DNA from 3 places in the Hymenobacter canadensis genome. Region 2 is predicted to be linked to each of the others. Evidence: riboswitches for the same ligand, from Rfam matches in the RefSeq annotation. Region 2 holds a riboswitch; each other region holds the start of a gene.

Region 1 (5,050 bases), 780 kb from region 2:
TAGGCGTGGGCGGCCAGAATCACGGTTTTGGAGCGTGGGTCGAAGGCGCCCATGTCCAGCGCGGGGTCGGTTTCAGCGAAGCCTTTCTGCTGGGCCTCGTCCAAGGCCGGCGCGTAGTCGGCGCCCTGCTCGCCCATGCGGGTCAGCACGTAGTTTGAGGAGCCGTTGAGGATGCCGGTCACGCTGCGCAGTGGCTCGGCCCCGAAGTAGGCATCGAGGGTGCGAATGATGGGGATGCTGCCGCACACAGCTGCTTCGTAGAGCAGCGTGCCGCCGGTTTGCTGCTGCAGCTGCACCAGCTCCTGCAGGTGGCGGGCCAGCATGGCCTTGTTGGCCGTGACCACGCGGCGGCCCTGGCGTAAGGCTTCGCGCACCAGCCGAAAAGCCTCGTCGGCGTCGTCAATCACCTCTACCAGCACATCCAGCGAAGCATCCTGCAGCAGGTCGTCGGCCTGAAAATCGAACCGGTCCAGCGGCAGCGTGCGGGCTTTGGTGGTGCTCTTGACGGCAATGCGGGCAATTTCGAAGCCCGATTCGGGCTGTTGCTGCAGGATGTCGTAGAGGCCCTGGCCCACGCAGCCGAACCCGATCAGGCCAATACGAAGCGGGGCAGGGGCGGGAGCAGAATTAATGGACATAGGTCTGGACGGAAAATCGTTCGAGAAAATGCGTGAGCTGGGTGGTTTCCAGCAGAAAGCCATCGTGGCCGTACTGGGAGTCCATTTCGGCATACATGGCCCCCTGGATGTGCTGGGCCAAAAGCTGCTGCTCGGTGGGCGGAAACAGCACATCGGAGGTGATGCCCACCACGAGGGTGCGGGCCCGGATGCGGCCCAGCGCCTCCCGCACCCCGCTGCGGCCCCGCCCCACGTGGTGCGAGTCCATGGTGCGGCTCAGGGCTACGTAGGAGTAAGCGTTGAAGCGGGCCACCAGCTTGTCGCCCTGGTAGCGCTGGTAGGAGCTGGCCCGGAAGCCGTCCAGCGCGTCGTCGGTGGGTTCAGTCTGGCTGCGCTGGTAGGCATCGTAGCTGCGGTAGCTGAGCAGGGCCATGGCGCGGGCGGCCCGCAGGCCGGCCGCGCCGCCTTCGGGCGTGGCCGCCGCGTACGTCGGGTCGGCGAAGATGGCCAGCCGCTGCGCCTCGTTGAAGGCAATGCCCCAGGCCGAATGACGGGCGTTGGTGGCAATCAGCACCAGATTTTCAAACAGCGTAGGCTGCTGCACGGCCCACTCCACGGCCTGCTGCCCGCCCAGCGAGCCTCCAATCAGCGTATTGATCTGGCGCAAAGCCAGGTGCTCGCGCAGCGCCTCATGCACCGCCACCAGGTCGCGCACGGTCAGCAGCGGAAACGCGTGGTACAGCGACTCCGCCGTGGAATTGGGCGGCGCCACGGGGCCGGTGCTGCCGTAGCAGGAGCCCACCACGTTGGCGCACACCACAAACCAGTCGGCCGGGTCGAAGTGGCAGCCGGCCCCGAACAGGCCGGGCCACCAGTCGAGCACGTTGGCGTTGGCCGTGAGGGCGTGGCATACCCACACCACGTTGTCGCGCGCGGCGTTGAGGCGGCCGTAGGTCTGGTAGGCTACTTCCACCTGCGGCAGCAGCGCCCCGTTTTCCAGCCGCAGCGGCCGGGGCAACCGGAACACGTGCGGCTCGTCGGAGGAAATGGTAGAACTCATAGTATGATTAGCGGTGCGAATCGGCCACCGGGGCCTTGAAAATATCCATAGCCCGCAGGCTGAGCCGGCAGTGCCGGCCCAGCCCCGGCCATGGGCGGGCACAGGCCATCGGTTTCCTCTCTCACAAAAAAACCGATGCCCTGCCCGCGTGCCGCAAGGCGGGAGGCGGGGCGGGCTGCCCTCTCAAAACAGCCCGCCCATAACCCCACTCTCACTTACACCTCCAGCGGTGCGGCATGTTCGGGCTGCGGCTCGGGCAGCAGCGTAGTTTCTGTGGCGTCCGGCGTGGCGGCGTTGCGCACGGCATCGAAGGCCTGCTGCAAATCGGCCCGAATGTCGTCAAAGTGCTCAATGCCCACCGACAGGCGCAGCAGCGTGGGCAATACGCCGGCGGCGCGCTGCTCCTCGTCGGAAAGCTGCTGGTGCGTGGTGGCCGAGGGCTGGATGATGAGCGTTTTGGCGTCGCCGACGTTGGCCAGGTGGCTCACCAGCTTCAGGTTGTCGATGAACTGGGTGGCGGTTTCCTTGCTGCCTTTGATGGCGAAGGTGAGCACGCCGCCGTAGCCGCGTTTCAGGTATTTCTGGGCCAGCTTGTGGTAGGGGCTGCTGGGCAGGCCGGGGTAGTTCACGGCTTCCACCTGCGGATGCTGCTCCAGCCAGGTAGCCACGCGTAGCGCGTTTTCCACGGTGCGCTCCACCCGCAAACTCAGCGTTTCGAGGCCCTGCAGCAGCAAAAAGGAGTTGAACGGGCTCTGCGAGGGGCCGAAGTCGCGCAGCCCTTCCACCCGGGCCCGGATGATGAAGGCAATGTTGCCGAACGGGCCATTCTTGCCAAATACGTCGTTGAACACCAGGCCGTGGTAGCCGTCGGAAGGCTCCGTAAATTGCGGAAATTTGCCGTTGCCGAAGTCGTAGGTGCCGCCGTCCACAATCACGCCGCCCACGCTGGTGCCGTGGCCGCCAATCCACTTGGTAGCCGATTCCACCACGATGCTGGCGCCGTGCTCCAGCGGCCGGAACAGGTAGCCGCCTGCCCCAAAGGTGTTGTCCACGATGAGCGGCAGGTCGTGCTTGCGGGCAATGGCGGCAATGGCCTCAAAATCCGGAATGCTGAAGCTGGGGTTGCCGATGGTTTCCAAGTAAATAGCCTTGGTCTTCTCGTCAATCAGGCCCTCAAACGTGGCCGGCTGGTCGCCGTCGGCGAAGCGCGCCTCAATGCCCAACCGCTTGAAGGCCACCTTGAACTGGTTGTAGGTGCCGCCGTACAGGTGCTTGGTGCTCAAAAAGTTGTCGCCGGCCTGCAGAATGTTGTTGAGGGCAATGAACTGCGCCGCCTGCCCCGACGATACTGCCAGGGCCGCCACGCCGCCTTCCAGGGCCGCCACGCGCTGCTCAAACACGTCGGTGGTCGGGTTCATCAGACGGGTGTAGATGTTGCCGAACTCCTTCAGGGCAAACAGGTTGGCCCCGTGCTCGGCGTTCTTGAACACGTAGCTGGTGGTCTGGTGAATGGGCACGGCGCGCGAACCGGTAACAGGGTCGGGCTGCTGGCCGGCGTGGAGCTGAAGGGTCTCGAAGTGGAGGTTCTGCGTGGACATGGCAGGGCTGGTTTGGAAGGCGTTTGGTATGGGAAAGGGGAGCGTAGACCGCTGAAATGCCGCGCCGAAGCGTAGCAGAGGCCTCTGCCGAACCAGCCGAACCGCGCACGGAACAGGCCAGGTTGAGGCAAAGGAGGGGCCGGGGGCCGTAGCAGGCCGGTACCGGTCAGGTGTGGAGGAGGGGGGAGGGGCGCTGCGTAGCCGGACTCAGGCTAGCAACAGCAACAACACGCGCCGCAACAGCCGCGCATTCGCATTCGGCCGGCAGCCAGAGCGGCAACCGCAGAAACACGGAAACCCCACGGCGAAGCGGCAGACCCGAAGGTGGCCGGAGCGGTGGGATACTGGGGGGCGAAAGCGAGGGTGTTTTCCATGGTACTCCGAGGTTATATGCCCCGCCGCCGGATGGCTGGTCGGGTAGGAATTGGCACCTTTCGCGCGGTCGAAGGTTGCCAGTGGGTCGGGGAGCCTATTCTCTCGCCACTTCTGTATAAATCCTATGAAAACTACCCCGCCGCGAGCGGGGGAGTACCGGGTTGGTGTTGCAAAGGTATAGGCGCAGTTTTGATATCTGCAATAGTCGCCCGTTATTTTTTTTGGCGCGAGCGAAAAAACGCCGTCTGCGCACTCTGGATGGCTGTGTCTGTAGTGAAAATTGTGTGTATATATCTGATATTTTGATTTATATGATTGATAGTTTATTCGGCTAATCGGATGTGCCGGCTTCTGTAAGGCACCGGAAAGGCCCCGACTACTGCCGCTGCAGCAGTGGTGGTGGCTGAAAATGCCGCCGGCGGCCAGCCGGTTTTCGGGGGCGAAACCAGCTTAGCTAGTGTCCAAAGCGCCAGGAAAAGACACAAAAAAAGCCGCCCTTTGCAAGGCGGCTTTTAGTACATTTCCTTGAAATGGAAACGGCTATTCTTTTGGCAGGGTCAGTACCTGGCCGATTTCGATCTTGTCGGGGTCAGAGCCGATGATGGCCTTGTTGGCTTCGTAGATCTGCTTCCATTTGGTGCCGTCGCCGTAGTGGTTGCGGGCAATTTTGGAAAGTGAATCGCCGCTTACTACCGTGTAGGTGTCGCCGGCCGCCTGGTTGGCGTTGCCGAAGAAATCGGTAGCACCGCCGGTGGTAGCGGGCTTAACAGGTTCAACGGGCTTTTTTTCGCCTTCGTTCGAGAGAAAATCAAAGAGTCCCATAGTCGTGCGTTGGTTTGGAAGAGTGGGAGAAGAGCCGACTTTCAGCCCGGAAGCCTGTCGTCTGGCTTCTTACGCCAAGATCGACAATAAGTTATTGAGCCATATATACCTGCTTTAAACATCTTGCCGCAACCTACCGTAAGAAGCGCAACACTGGGGTTTTCCCGCTGTTGGCCAGACTGTCTGGCCGGTGCAGACACGCTTTCCATCTCTCAACCAATTCACGGTATCCCATGAAAACTCTCTCCCATCCGTTCCGCTACCTGGCCAGCCTCTTGATGCTCGTTTCGCTGTTTGCTGCTTCGTGCGGCAGCAAAGAAGGCAAAGTAGAAGGTGTAAATATGCTCTACGGCACCCAGAGCAAAATCTGGAAAACCGACAAAGAACTGAGCGCTGCCGGCGACAAAGTGAAGCAAACCGACATGCAGGAAGACGAGCGGATCACGTTCTTCGCTGACGGTAAGTACAACATGACCTCGCCCGCGGGTGCTGTGAATGGCAAGTACACCTTCGACCAAGCCGGCAAAACCATTACCATGACGCCCGACGGTGCTGCCCAAAGCAACTCGTTCAACGTA
Region 2 (5,050 bases):
CTGGTCGATGAAGTTGAGGTTGGCTTCGGGGCTGACGTACACGTCGATACGGCGCAGCGCGTAGCTGTCGGCCGTAATCCAGATGGTGCCCGTGAAGGCCAGGTCCTGGGCGCGGCGCGGCGTCACGGCCAGCTGGTAGCAATAGTCCTTACCGATGAAAATCGAGTCCTGCAGCTCGTATTCGTAGGCGAACTTCCAGCCGTCGGCAATCGGCGACACGAAGTCCTTGCCCATGATCTGCTGCCAGTTGCGGTAGAAGTCCCAGTCCTGAAACGAGGAGCCCGTCACCTGCGAAATCACCGAGCCCTCGCGCGGGGCCATGCCGCGCATGCGGCTGTGCCGGATTTCCTCGCGGCGGCGTAGCGGCTGGCGCAGCACATAGTAGCGCGAGTCGATTTCGGTAGCGAAAATGGGCACCACCGGCTTGCCGTCGGCGCCGCGCTCCAGGCCGAGGCTGTCGGCCACGGCGGTCATCTGGCGCAGCACCTTGCGGTTGCTCACCTGCGCGGGCAGGTTGTTGAGGCTGATTTCGGTGCGGTTATAGGAGTCGAACTCGAACGCCTCGAGCGAGGCCTTGTTGTTGCGGTTTTTTTGCTGCTGCACGCGCCGCATGATGGCGTAAGCCGGATTTTCGCGGGGGCGCACTATCACCTCGCCCAGACTCACGGCCCCGGCCCCCAGCGCAAAGTCGATGGTCTGGCGCGCGGCTTGCCGCCGGATGGGTTTCTTGAGGGCCGCAAAGCCCATGGCCGAAGCCACCACAGTGTCGGCCGGGGCGGTGCTGAGGGAGTAGCGGCCGTTTTCGTCGGCGGTGGCGCCGGCCGTGGTGCCGGGCACAAACACCGACGCGAACGGCACCGGCTTGCCCGTGGCCGCCTCCGTGATGCGCCCGGTCAGCAGGAGCTGTTGGGCCTGCGCCGGGCCCACTCCGGCCAGTAGCAGCAGTAAAAACAGGACGCCGAAACGGTAAGAAAACAACAAGGGCAATCGGCAGCTAGAAATCAGATAAATGACAGACGGCGAGGCGCAAGATACGGCTTTCGGGTAGCCATGTTACGCCCTTCAGAAGGCCCAAGCAAAAAACTCCGCCCTACGTTCCCTATTCCTTATACACAGAAGGATTGTAGTCAGGTTATCAAATTGTTAGGTCAGGTTCTTCTACTGCACCACCACTTCTACGCGGCGGTTGCGGGGGCGTTGCTGTGGGTCGCGGTTATCGGCCAGCGGGCGGGTGCCACCGTAGCCGCGGGCCGCCAGCCGCACCGAGTCGATGCCCTGCTGCACTAGGTACTGCCGCACCACGCGGGCCCGCTGCTCGGAGAGGCGCAAATTCAGCTGGGCGTCGCCCACGTTGTCGGTGTGGCCGGCTATTTCCAGGCGCAGGGCGGGCTGCTCGCGCAGGCGGCGGGCCAGGGCGTTGAGCGTGGGTCGGGAAGTGGGCAGCAGCGCGGCCGTGCTTTGGGTGAAATACAGGTTGGGCAACGCCACGGCCGTCCCTCGGTTCAGGCTGGCCAGGTCGGGCAGCACCGTGTCGGGCAGTGCGGGCCGTGGCTGCGGAACTGGGACCGGTGTGGGCCGGGGGCGTGGCGCGGGCCGGGTGGGGCGCGGTGCAACGGCAGAAGTCGGCCGCCGCCCAATCACCAGAGCCGATTTGACGGGCGTGATAGTCACGCCCGGTGGCAGGCCAGCCGTTTGCGGGCGGGCGGGTGGCGCAGGCTGCGGCGTGGCGGCCACCGGCACTGGCTTGGCTGAGGCCGGCAAAGCGGAGTAGAGGTAGCGGGCCGGAATGGCATCGGGCTCAATAGTGGAGTTAGGCAGTTGCCAAGCCAGCAAAGCGCGCGTGTCGAACCCCACCTGGTAGTACTCCACGCGCAGCGGGTAATAGCGGCCGCCTTCCAGCTGCAGCTGCGCCGTCACCAGTGTCACGGGCTGGTTGCGCCAAGAGCTGATGATGCGCTTGCCGCCCACCCACACCCGCATGCCATCGTCGGTAGGAACCTGAAACGTGTACAGCCCCGAAACTGGCGCGTAGAGGTGGCCCGTCCAGCGCACCGAAAAGTCCTCGCCGGCCAACCCTTCGCCCGGCGGCACAAAATGCCCGGTCACCTGCCCGGCGCGGTTGCGCTCCAGCGTCCAGTTGAAGTCGATGGTAGGGTCGAGGCGGGTGAAGGCGAGGTGCCCGAAGTTGCGGCCATTGTAGTAGGCACCCTGCAAGCCGGTGCCGGCGGTGGCGGGCATGGCCTGGCCCCAGCCCAGCTGGCTGGTAGTCAGCAACAACAAGAGCAGCCAGAGTCGGGGACGCATAAGCCAGAGGAGTAGGGGAGAAATAAATAACAGCAAGCCAACGCCGGAAAACAGTGGCTTGATATAGCCTTGGCGGCCAACAGTCCACCCTGGTTTGCGGTTAGCTGCAAGAAGCTACCGCCGCCAACCACCGAAATCCGGGAATTGAATTTCGGAAATTCCGGTTGTATCTTCGCTGTGTTACTTATCCAGAAAGACCGAGGGATTGGGCCCGATGACGTCTTAGCAACCTGAAATAAAACAAGGTGCTAACTCCCTTTTCAAGGCCTTTACGGGCGTTGGAAGAAGATAAGTACGGAACCGGCCTTCGCGCCCGGCTCTTTCTGGATAGGCACTTTTTGCTGCTGATTTTCTCTAGAAGAGCCGATATGCCGACCGCCCTCACCACCCCCGCCACTACGTCCCCCCTTCACGACATCCTGCGTCAGCGCGTGCTGATTCTTGACGGCGCCATGGGCACCATGATCCAGCGCCACCCGCTCACGGAGGAGGATTTCCGGGGCACACGCTTTGCCGACCACTCGCACCCGCTGCGCGGCAACAACGATTTGCTCAGCCTCACCCGGCCCGATATCATCCGCGGCATTCACGACGAGTACTTCGCCGCCGGGGCCGACATGGTGGAAACCAACACGTTCAGCGGTACCACCATCGCCCAGGCCGACTACGCGCTGGAGCACGTGGTATATGAGCTGAACTACGAGTCGGCGCGGCTGGCGCGGGAGTCGGCGGATGCCTTTACGGCCCTGACGCCCGACAAGCCGCGCTTCGTGGCGGGGGCCGTCGGCCCTACCAACCGCACCGCCAGCCTCTCGCCCGACGTGAACCGCCCCGGTTTCCGGGCCGTGACCTTCGATGAGCTGGCCACCGCTTACCTCGAGCAGGTGCGCGGCCTCGTGGACGGTGGCTCCGACGCGCTGCTGATCGAAACCATCTTCGACACGCTCAACGCCAAAGCGGCTTTGTACGCGGTGCAGAAGTTCTTCGACGAGGGCGGCAAAGTGGTGCCGGTCATGATTTCGGGCACGATTACCGACGCCTCGGGCCGCACCCTGAGCGGGCAGACCGTGGAGGCCTTCTGGAACTCCATCCGCCACCTGCCGCTGCTGAGCGTGGGCCTGAACTGCGCCCTCGGGGCCGACCAGCTCAAGGTGTATATCAAGGAGTTGAGCCGCATTGCCGACGTGCACATTTCGGCTTATCCCAACGCCGGTTTGCCTAACGCCTTTGGCGGCTACGATGAGTCGGCCCAGGAATTTGCGGGCGTGGTGGAAAACTACCTCAAGGAAGGCCTCGTGACGGTGGTGGGCGGCTGTTGCGGCACCACGCCCCAGCACATTGGCGAGCTGGCTCGGCTGGCCGAAAAGTACGCGCCGCGCCTCTTGCCGGAAGTGCCCAAAGCCACCCGCCTGAGCGGCCTGGAACCGTTCGGCGTGTACCCCGACAGCCTGTTCGTGAACGTGGGCGAGCGGTGCAACGTCACCGGCAGCCGCGCCTTTGCCCGCCTTATCCGCACCGGCAACTACGAGGCGGCCCTGCAAGTGGCCCGCGACCAGGTGGAAGGCGGCGCCCAGGTGATTGACGTGAATATGGACGAAGGCATGCTCGACTCGGAGCAGGCCATGACGACCTTCCTGAACCTGATTGCCTCGGAGCCCGATATTTCGCGGGTGCCCGTCATGATTGACTCCTCGAAATGGAGCGTGCTGGAAGCCGGCCTCAAGTGCGTGCAGGGCAAGAGCATCGTCAACTCCATTTCCCTGAAGGAAGGCGAGGACGTGTTCCGGCAGCGGGCCCGCACCGTGCGCCAGTACGGCGCGGCCGTGGTAGTCATGGCCTTCGACGAAAACGGCCAGGCCGACAGCTACGAGAAGCGCATCGAAATCTGCCAGCGCAGCTACGATATTCTGGTGAACGAAGTCGGCTTCCCGGCCGAGGACATCATCTTCGACCCCAACATCCTGACCGTGGGCACCGGCCTCGACGAGCACCGCAACTACGCCGTGGACTTCATCGAAGCTGTCCGCTGGATTAAGCAGAACCTGCCCGGGGCCCTCACCAGCGGCGGCGTTTCGAACATCAGTTTCTCCTTCCGCGGCAACGATGTGGTGCGCGAGGCCATGCACTCGGCCTTCCTCTACCACGCCATCCGCGCCGGCCTGGACATGGGCATCGTGAACCCCAGCCAGCTGGCCGTGTACGACGAGGTGCCCCAGGATTTGCTGGAGCTGGTAGAAGACGTGCTGCTCAACCGCCGCCCTGATTCCACCGAGCGCCTCGTGGACTTTGCCGAAACGGTGAAGCAGAAAGACAAGGTGGAAGTAGTGGCCGACGCCTGGCGCAGCCTGCCCGTGAAGGAACGCCTGCAGCACGCGCTGGTTCGCGGCATCACCGAGTTTATCGACCAGGACACCGAGGAAGTGCGGCAGCTGGTCGGCCGCCCGCTCGAAGTAATTGAAGGCCCCTTGATGGCCGGCATGAACGTAGTAGGCGACCTGTTTGGGGCCGGCAAAATGTTCCTGCCCCAGGTGGTGAAATCGGCCCGGGTGATGAAGAAAGCCGTGGCCTACCTGGAGCCCTATCTGCTGGCCGACAAGCAGAGCGGCGACCGGCAGACGGCCGGTAAAATTCTGCTGGCCACGGTGAAAGGCGACGTGCACGACATCGGCAAGAACATCGTGGGCGTGGTGCTGGCCTGCAACAACTTCGACATCGTGGATTTGGGCGTGATGGTGCCGCTGGAGCG
Region 3 (5,050 bases), 2.0 Mb from region 2:
TTTAAGCGTTCCGGCGCCGGTTTCGGCCGCCTCCTGCCGCAGCAGTTCCAGTGATTTTCTGATCATGAAAGGGGAGAAAAAGACGCCCCGGGCCGGGGCGTCTCCTGCATAGTTGTGTTGAGACACTGCGGGCCGCTGCTGCGGCTGCACGCACTGCAAAATGGGTATATGTCCGGTCGGACGCTAGGATTTTTTGGGTTGTGTCAGGCTTTGCCTATCTGGCATCCTGAGCTTGCGAAGAACCTTATCACGTTCGAGTTATCCTTTGACGACTCGTTTCGACGTGATAAGATCCTTCGCAAGCTCAGGATGACAGGCGAATTTCAGGCAACCAAGTTACGCCACTACCTGGATAACAGATTCGGAGAAACGCTCCATTTCTTCCAGCTGCGGGCTGGCCTGCAACAGGAAAAAATCAACGCCTACAGCCTCGAAAGCGCCAATCCGGTCTTGCAGCTGGGCGGGCGTGCCGGTCAGGCCGGTGCGCAGGCCACGGTTGGACACCGAGTAGTCTTGCAACGACACCTGCTGCTCCAGCTGGGTGCCGGCCAGCCACTGCTGGTAGTTGCCGTAGCCCGAGGCCGAGGCCTTCACGTTGGTGATGCGGTCCAGCTCCTTTTTCACGTCCTGCTCCGAGTCGCGCACAATGGTGTAGCCGGCCACGCCGAATTTCATCGGCGGCAACCCTTTCTGCTCGCGGCGGCGGCGCATATCGGCAATGCGGGCCCCAATCAGCTCTGGCGAGTCGCCGTGCATCACGTAGCCGTCGCACTGCGTCGAAATCAGGTCCTTGGCCGCTTCCGATTCGCCGCCGGCGTACAGGAACGGGGCTTTGGCGGGCTTGGGTTGCAGCACGTTGTCGGCCACTTGGTAGTACTTGCCGTCGTAGCTGAAATGGTCCTGCTTCCACACGTTGGTCACCACGTCCAGCCACTCGCGGGTGCGGGCGTACCGGTCGTCGTGCTGCTCGAAGTGCAGGCCGTACTTGGTGGCCTCGTCCTTCCACCACGACGACACCACGTTCAGCGACAACCGCCCGGGCGCAATCAAATCGATGTTGGCGGCCTGCTTAGCCAGCAGCGCGGGGTTGTGGAAGGTGGGGCGCACGGCCACCATAATTTCCAACTGCTCGGTCACGGCGGCCAGCGCGGCGGCCGTGCTCCAGGCCTCCAGCGAGGGCGCCTCGGTGCCTTTGATGTCGTTCAGGTAGAGCTCCGCAATCAGCGTCAGGTCGTAGCCCAGGGCCTCGCTGCGCTGGGCCAGCTGCTTTACGTAGCTCCAGTCGGTGGGCATCTGCTCGTCCTCGACGTTGCGCAGCCAGCCCCCGAATATGGGCATCCAATAGCCAAATTTCATGGTTCGTTGAGTTGAGATTGATAGAACGTCATGCTGAGCTTGCCGAAGCATCTCTACCGCTTCGTTAGATTGCTACTGCAACGAAGCGGTAGAGATGCTTCGACTGCGGCTGCGCCTTCGCTCAGCATGACGTTCTGATTGTTTGCTTGAATGAATCGTCGGCCTACGCCGTGGCTACTTCCTCCTGAGCCACCGCCGCCACCGGCAGCTGCGACTCCAGGTAGTCCACGAAGCGGGCGTAGGGGTCGAAGCCGACCACGTTCACGGCGTCGGCCACGAAGTTGGACAGGGCGTTGATGTCGTAGAACAGCACGTCGCCAGTGCGGTCGTCGATGAGGTACTCGATGCCGCCCACGTCGATTTTGGCGGCCTCCACAATGCGCTCCACGGCTTCGATTACTTCGGCGGGCGGCGTGAAGGCTTCCACCTGGATGCCCTTTTTCGGGGCTTCGGTCAGGCAGAACTCGGCCGACTGCTCTTCCGGAATCTGGCAGATTTCGGCCGGGCAAAGGTTGAAGCTCTCGCCGGTGGTATACACCTTCATGGCGTAGAGAAACTTACCATTGAGCATTTCCACGCGGTGAATGTGGCCGCCGCGGGGCGTCACGTACTCCTGCACCAGCGCCGTCTGGTCGATACCCAGATCGATCTGGTTGTTGTCGACGGCGGCCTGCAGGCCCTCGGGCGTATCGAAGCGGATGATACCAGCGCCGCTGCCCCCGATGTTCACCTTCACCACCACCGGAAAGCGCAGCTCGCGCGCTGCGTCCACAGCCCGGGAGGCGTGGTTGATGACCCGCGAGGCCGGGTATTTCAGCCCCAGCAACTCGAACAGGGACAGTTGACGAGCCTTGTTCGTTTCGATGGCCGTGGCCGCCGAGCCGTTGATGATGCGCGTGCCGATACGCTCCAAATGCGTGGCAAAGCCGGCCGTGTGGAAGATGCCCTGCCCGTGCCCGCGCAGGTACGCCGACGAGCTCATGCGGTTCACCACCAGACTGTAGCGGCTCTCCTTTTCCGAGGGGTTGAACAGGTGATGGGCGGCGTCGATTTTCTCGTAGGGCAGGCCGCGGCGGTCCAGCTCCGCAAACAGCGGCTTAAACCACTCGGGGTGCTCGAAATAGATACCAATGGGCTTTTGGAGGGATGACATAGTCAGAAGCAAAAAGACGGAAAATGAAAAACGAAACGGCGCCGGCAGCAGCGCAACGCCACCGGCTCCCGGGAGAAAACAAAGCAGGAACGGAAGTCCGGCCTAGCCGATTACGCCGCCCGCAAACCGCGCAACGAGCGAATCAGCAGCCACCGCAGGCCGCCAACCGGAGCGCAAAGCCTGTGCCCGGCCCGGCCATCGGGTGACAATCCGAGAAAAAGAGGAGGTGCGGGCGCGAAGCCGCTTAGCGCAGCAGCCGACCGACGTGCGACGTCGGCGGGTGCGTACCCGCGAAAACAGAGAAAGGGCTAGCTACGCCCGACAACAACAGCAACAACAGCCCCGGCCCGCCAGCCGCAACGCGGCAGCCGGAGCCAAAAAAGCGGAGGTTGAATGCAGGAGGTTGTTGGAAGCGTCCACGGCAACTTGTTTTTATATGGTCAGGAATTGGCACCGTTCCGGAGGGTTCCGGGTGGTTGCCGACGCTTCATCGAGCCTGTCTCTCAGCGCCTCTGTATAAAAACAATCCTTCGGGCTAGAAAGAATTGATGGGGCAAAGGTAAAACCGGATTGCTGCCCCCGCAACCCGGACTGTACAAAGCCCGAACCGCCACGTTTTGTTGCGGCCGGCGATTGTTTCTTCCACTCCAGCAGCCTGCCCCTGCCAACCCAAAGCCGGGGCAGCGGCCCTTGCCTGCCAGTGCTGAAACCAGTCTTTTTCAGAGCATAAGCCCCGATAAAAACCCGCGACTGAGCCAGCAAACGAAGGTTTAACCGGAAAATTTAAATTTTTCAAGAGGCGCTTTTTCGGGCTTGGCACTGAAAACTGGCATCGGAGTTGCAAATGACCCTGCAGAAGCCTAAACGCCAGTCCGGACGGCAGCGGGCTTCTTTCACCCGCCATAATTTTTCCAACCATAGCCATGAAGAAGTTCCTCGTAATCCTCGCCGCTTTCTCGTTCTCCGCCGCCGCCGTTTCGGCCCAGACGCTACCCACCAAAGCCGCCCACGGCCAGCACCGCATGAAGGGCGAGAAAGGCGACAAGGCCGCCAAAACGCCTGAGCAGCGCGCCGCCCACGCCGCTCAGGCTCTCACCAAGCAGCTCGGCCTCTCCGCCGCCCAGACTGAGCAGGTTCGCCAGCTACACCTGAGCCGCGCCCAGGAAATGCAGGCCTACAAAGCCCAGGCCGGCACCACGCCCGCTACAAAGCGCCAGCAGCATGAGGCCATGAAGGGCAAAAAAGCCCAGTACGATGCCCAACTCAAGCAAATCCTGAGCGCTGACCAGTACGCCAAGTACAGCCAACTGCAGTCGGACCGCATGGCCAAGCGCAAAGCCCACCAGGGCAGCAAGCAAGCCAAAGGCTAAGCTTTTCAGTTTACAAAAAAACAGCCCTGACGTTTCCGTCAGGGCTGTTTTTTTGTGTCATTCCGAGCGGAGCGAGGAATATGGGTGCTGACGTTGCATGTGCTTACTCAGATTCCTCGCTTTGCTCGGAATGACATTTACTGTGCAGGATCCGCTTCTCCAGCAATCCGGCCCTTCTCGGCAAACCAGCGCAGGCGGTAGCACATGATGGCCGTTTCGCCGAGCTGGGCCAGCAGGCGGTAGTTGGCCACGGCGCCCACGGCCGCCCCAATCACCGGTACCAGCTGGGCCAGCTTGGCCAGGTCGATGTAGTCGCGGTACTCCTGTTGGAAAGTGCGCCAGTCGAAGGTTTCGGCCGTAACGGTTTGCTGCGTTTCGGGCCAGGCTGCTAGCTGGCGGTAGGTTTCGCGGCGGGTGTGCTGGCTGCTGAAGGCCAGTTGGAAGATGTGCAGCAGGTAGAGCCGCTCCGGGAAGCTGCGTACATCGTGGCCGTAGAGGGCGGCAATATCAAAGAGCAGTTTCAGCTTGATGCCCAGCAGCAGCGGAAAATCGGCGAGACCCAGCAGGAAGCCGCCGGCCCCGGTCACGCCGCCTTCCAGAGCCGCCGTGTTGCGGTACGCCCGAATGCGCGCCCGCACCCGTGCCTCCCGCTCCTGCAGTGTGCCCGCTAATACCGGCCGTTGGGTGGTGTGCGTGGACCCGAACAACACGCCCTGCACCATTTTCTGAATGGCCGCGGTAATGGCCACGTGCACTTTCTCCGGCAGCAACGCATTCAGCCGCGCCTGTACGCGCCGCGCTATCTGGTTCAGCCAAGTGGGTTGCTGCTGCATCCGGCGCTGCCAGGCCTGCAGGTCGTGGAGGGCTTGGTGGTCGGGGGATTTCAACCGCGGTTTGTTGATTTAGCAGGATGAGTATCTACTTGAGCACAACAATGTAAGTCATTGCCAGCACGAACAAACCACCCACGAATAGAAATCCATAGTCCACATCGTCAGAATATTTACGGGCGCCCACAGTTTTTGCTTTGACAGACAGATTAATTAATTTCTGCCTGAAAACAGCATACCCGTTCATCTGAAAGGAATAAACCTGAACCGTCTTATTATGTGCCTGAATTTGCACCTTCTCACCCTTGGCCACAGTATCGTTCTTGAGCGACCCGGCGCGA

Evidence for each region. Region 2 has a riboswitch for S-adenosylmethionine ahead of metH (methionine synthase). Riboswitches for the same ligand answer to the same signal wherever they lie in the genome.
Region 1: linked by a shared signal. The riboswitch ahead of O3303_RS17665 (O-acetylhomoserine aminocarboxypropyltransferase/cysteine synthase family protein) and the one ahead of metH (methionine synthase) in region 2 are both predicted to bind S-adenosylmethionine.
Region 3: linked by a shared signal. The riboswitch ahead of O3303_RS03510 (ATP-grasp domain-containing protein) and the one ahead of metH (methionine synthase) in region 2 are both predicted to bind S-adenosylmethionine.

What each region holds. Positions count from the first base shown of each region.
Region 1 covers NZ_CP114767.1:4,134,493-4,139,542, forward strand. The annotation lists gene O3303_RS17655 (homoserine dehydrogenase) at 1-638, opposite strand, end outside; gene O3303_RS17660 (homoserine O-acetyltransferase family protein) at 628-1,677, opposite strand; gene O3303_RS17665 (O-acetylhomoserine aminocarboxypropyltransferase/cysteine synthase family protein) at 1,893-3,275, opposite strand; SAM riboswitch class I at 3,659-3,772, opposite strand; gene O3303_RS17670 (LysM peptidoglycan-binding domain-containing protein) at 4,191-4,472, opposite strand; gene O3303_RS17675 (lipocalin family protein) at 4,706-5,050, shown strand, end outside.
Region 2 covers NZ_CP114767.1:3,352,208-3,357,257, reverse strand. The annotation lists gene O3303_RS14370 (DUF5686 and carboxypeptidase-like regulatory domain-containing protein) at 1-981, opposite strand, end outside; gene O3303_RS14365 (PA14 domain-containing protein) at 1,159-2,304, opposite strand; SAM riboswitch class I at 2,486-2,599, shown strand; gene metH (methionine synthase) at 2,673-5,050, shown strand, end outside.
Region 3 covers NZ_CP114767.1:815,885-820,934, reverse strand. The annotation lists gene O3303_RS03520 (amino acid permease) at 1-66, opposite strand, end outside; gene O3303_RS03515 (LLM class flavin-dependent oxidoreductase) at 337-1,356, opposite strand; gene O3303_RS03510 (ATP-grasp domain-containing protein) at 1,520-2,509, opposite strand; SAM riboswitch class I at 2,939-3,032, opposite strand; gene O3303_RS03505 (DUF4890 domain-containing protein) at 3,433-3,879, shown strand; gene O3303_RS03500 (EcsC family protein) at 4,017-4,766, opposite strand; gene O3303_RS03495 (hypothetical protein) at 4,798-5,050, opposite strand, start outside.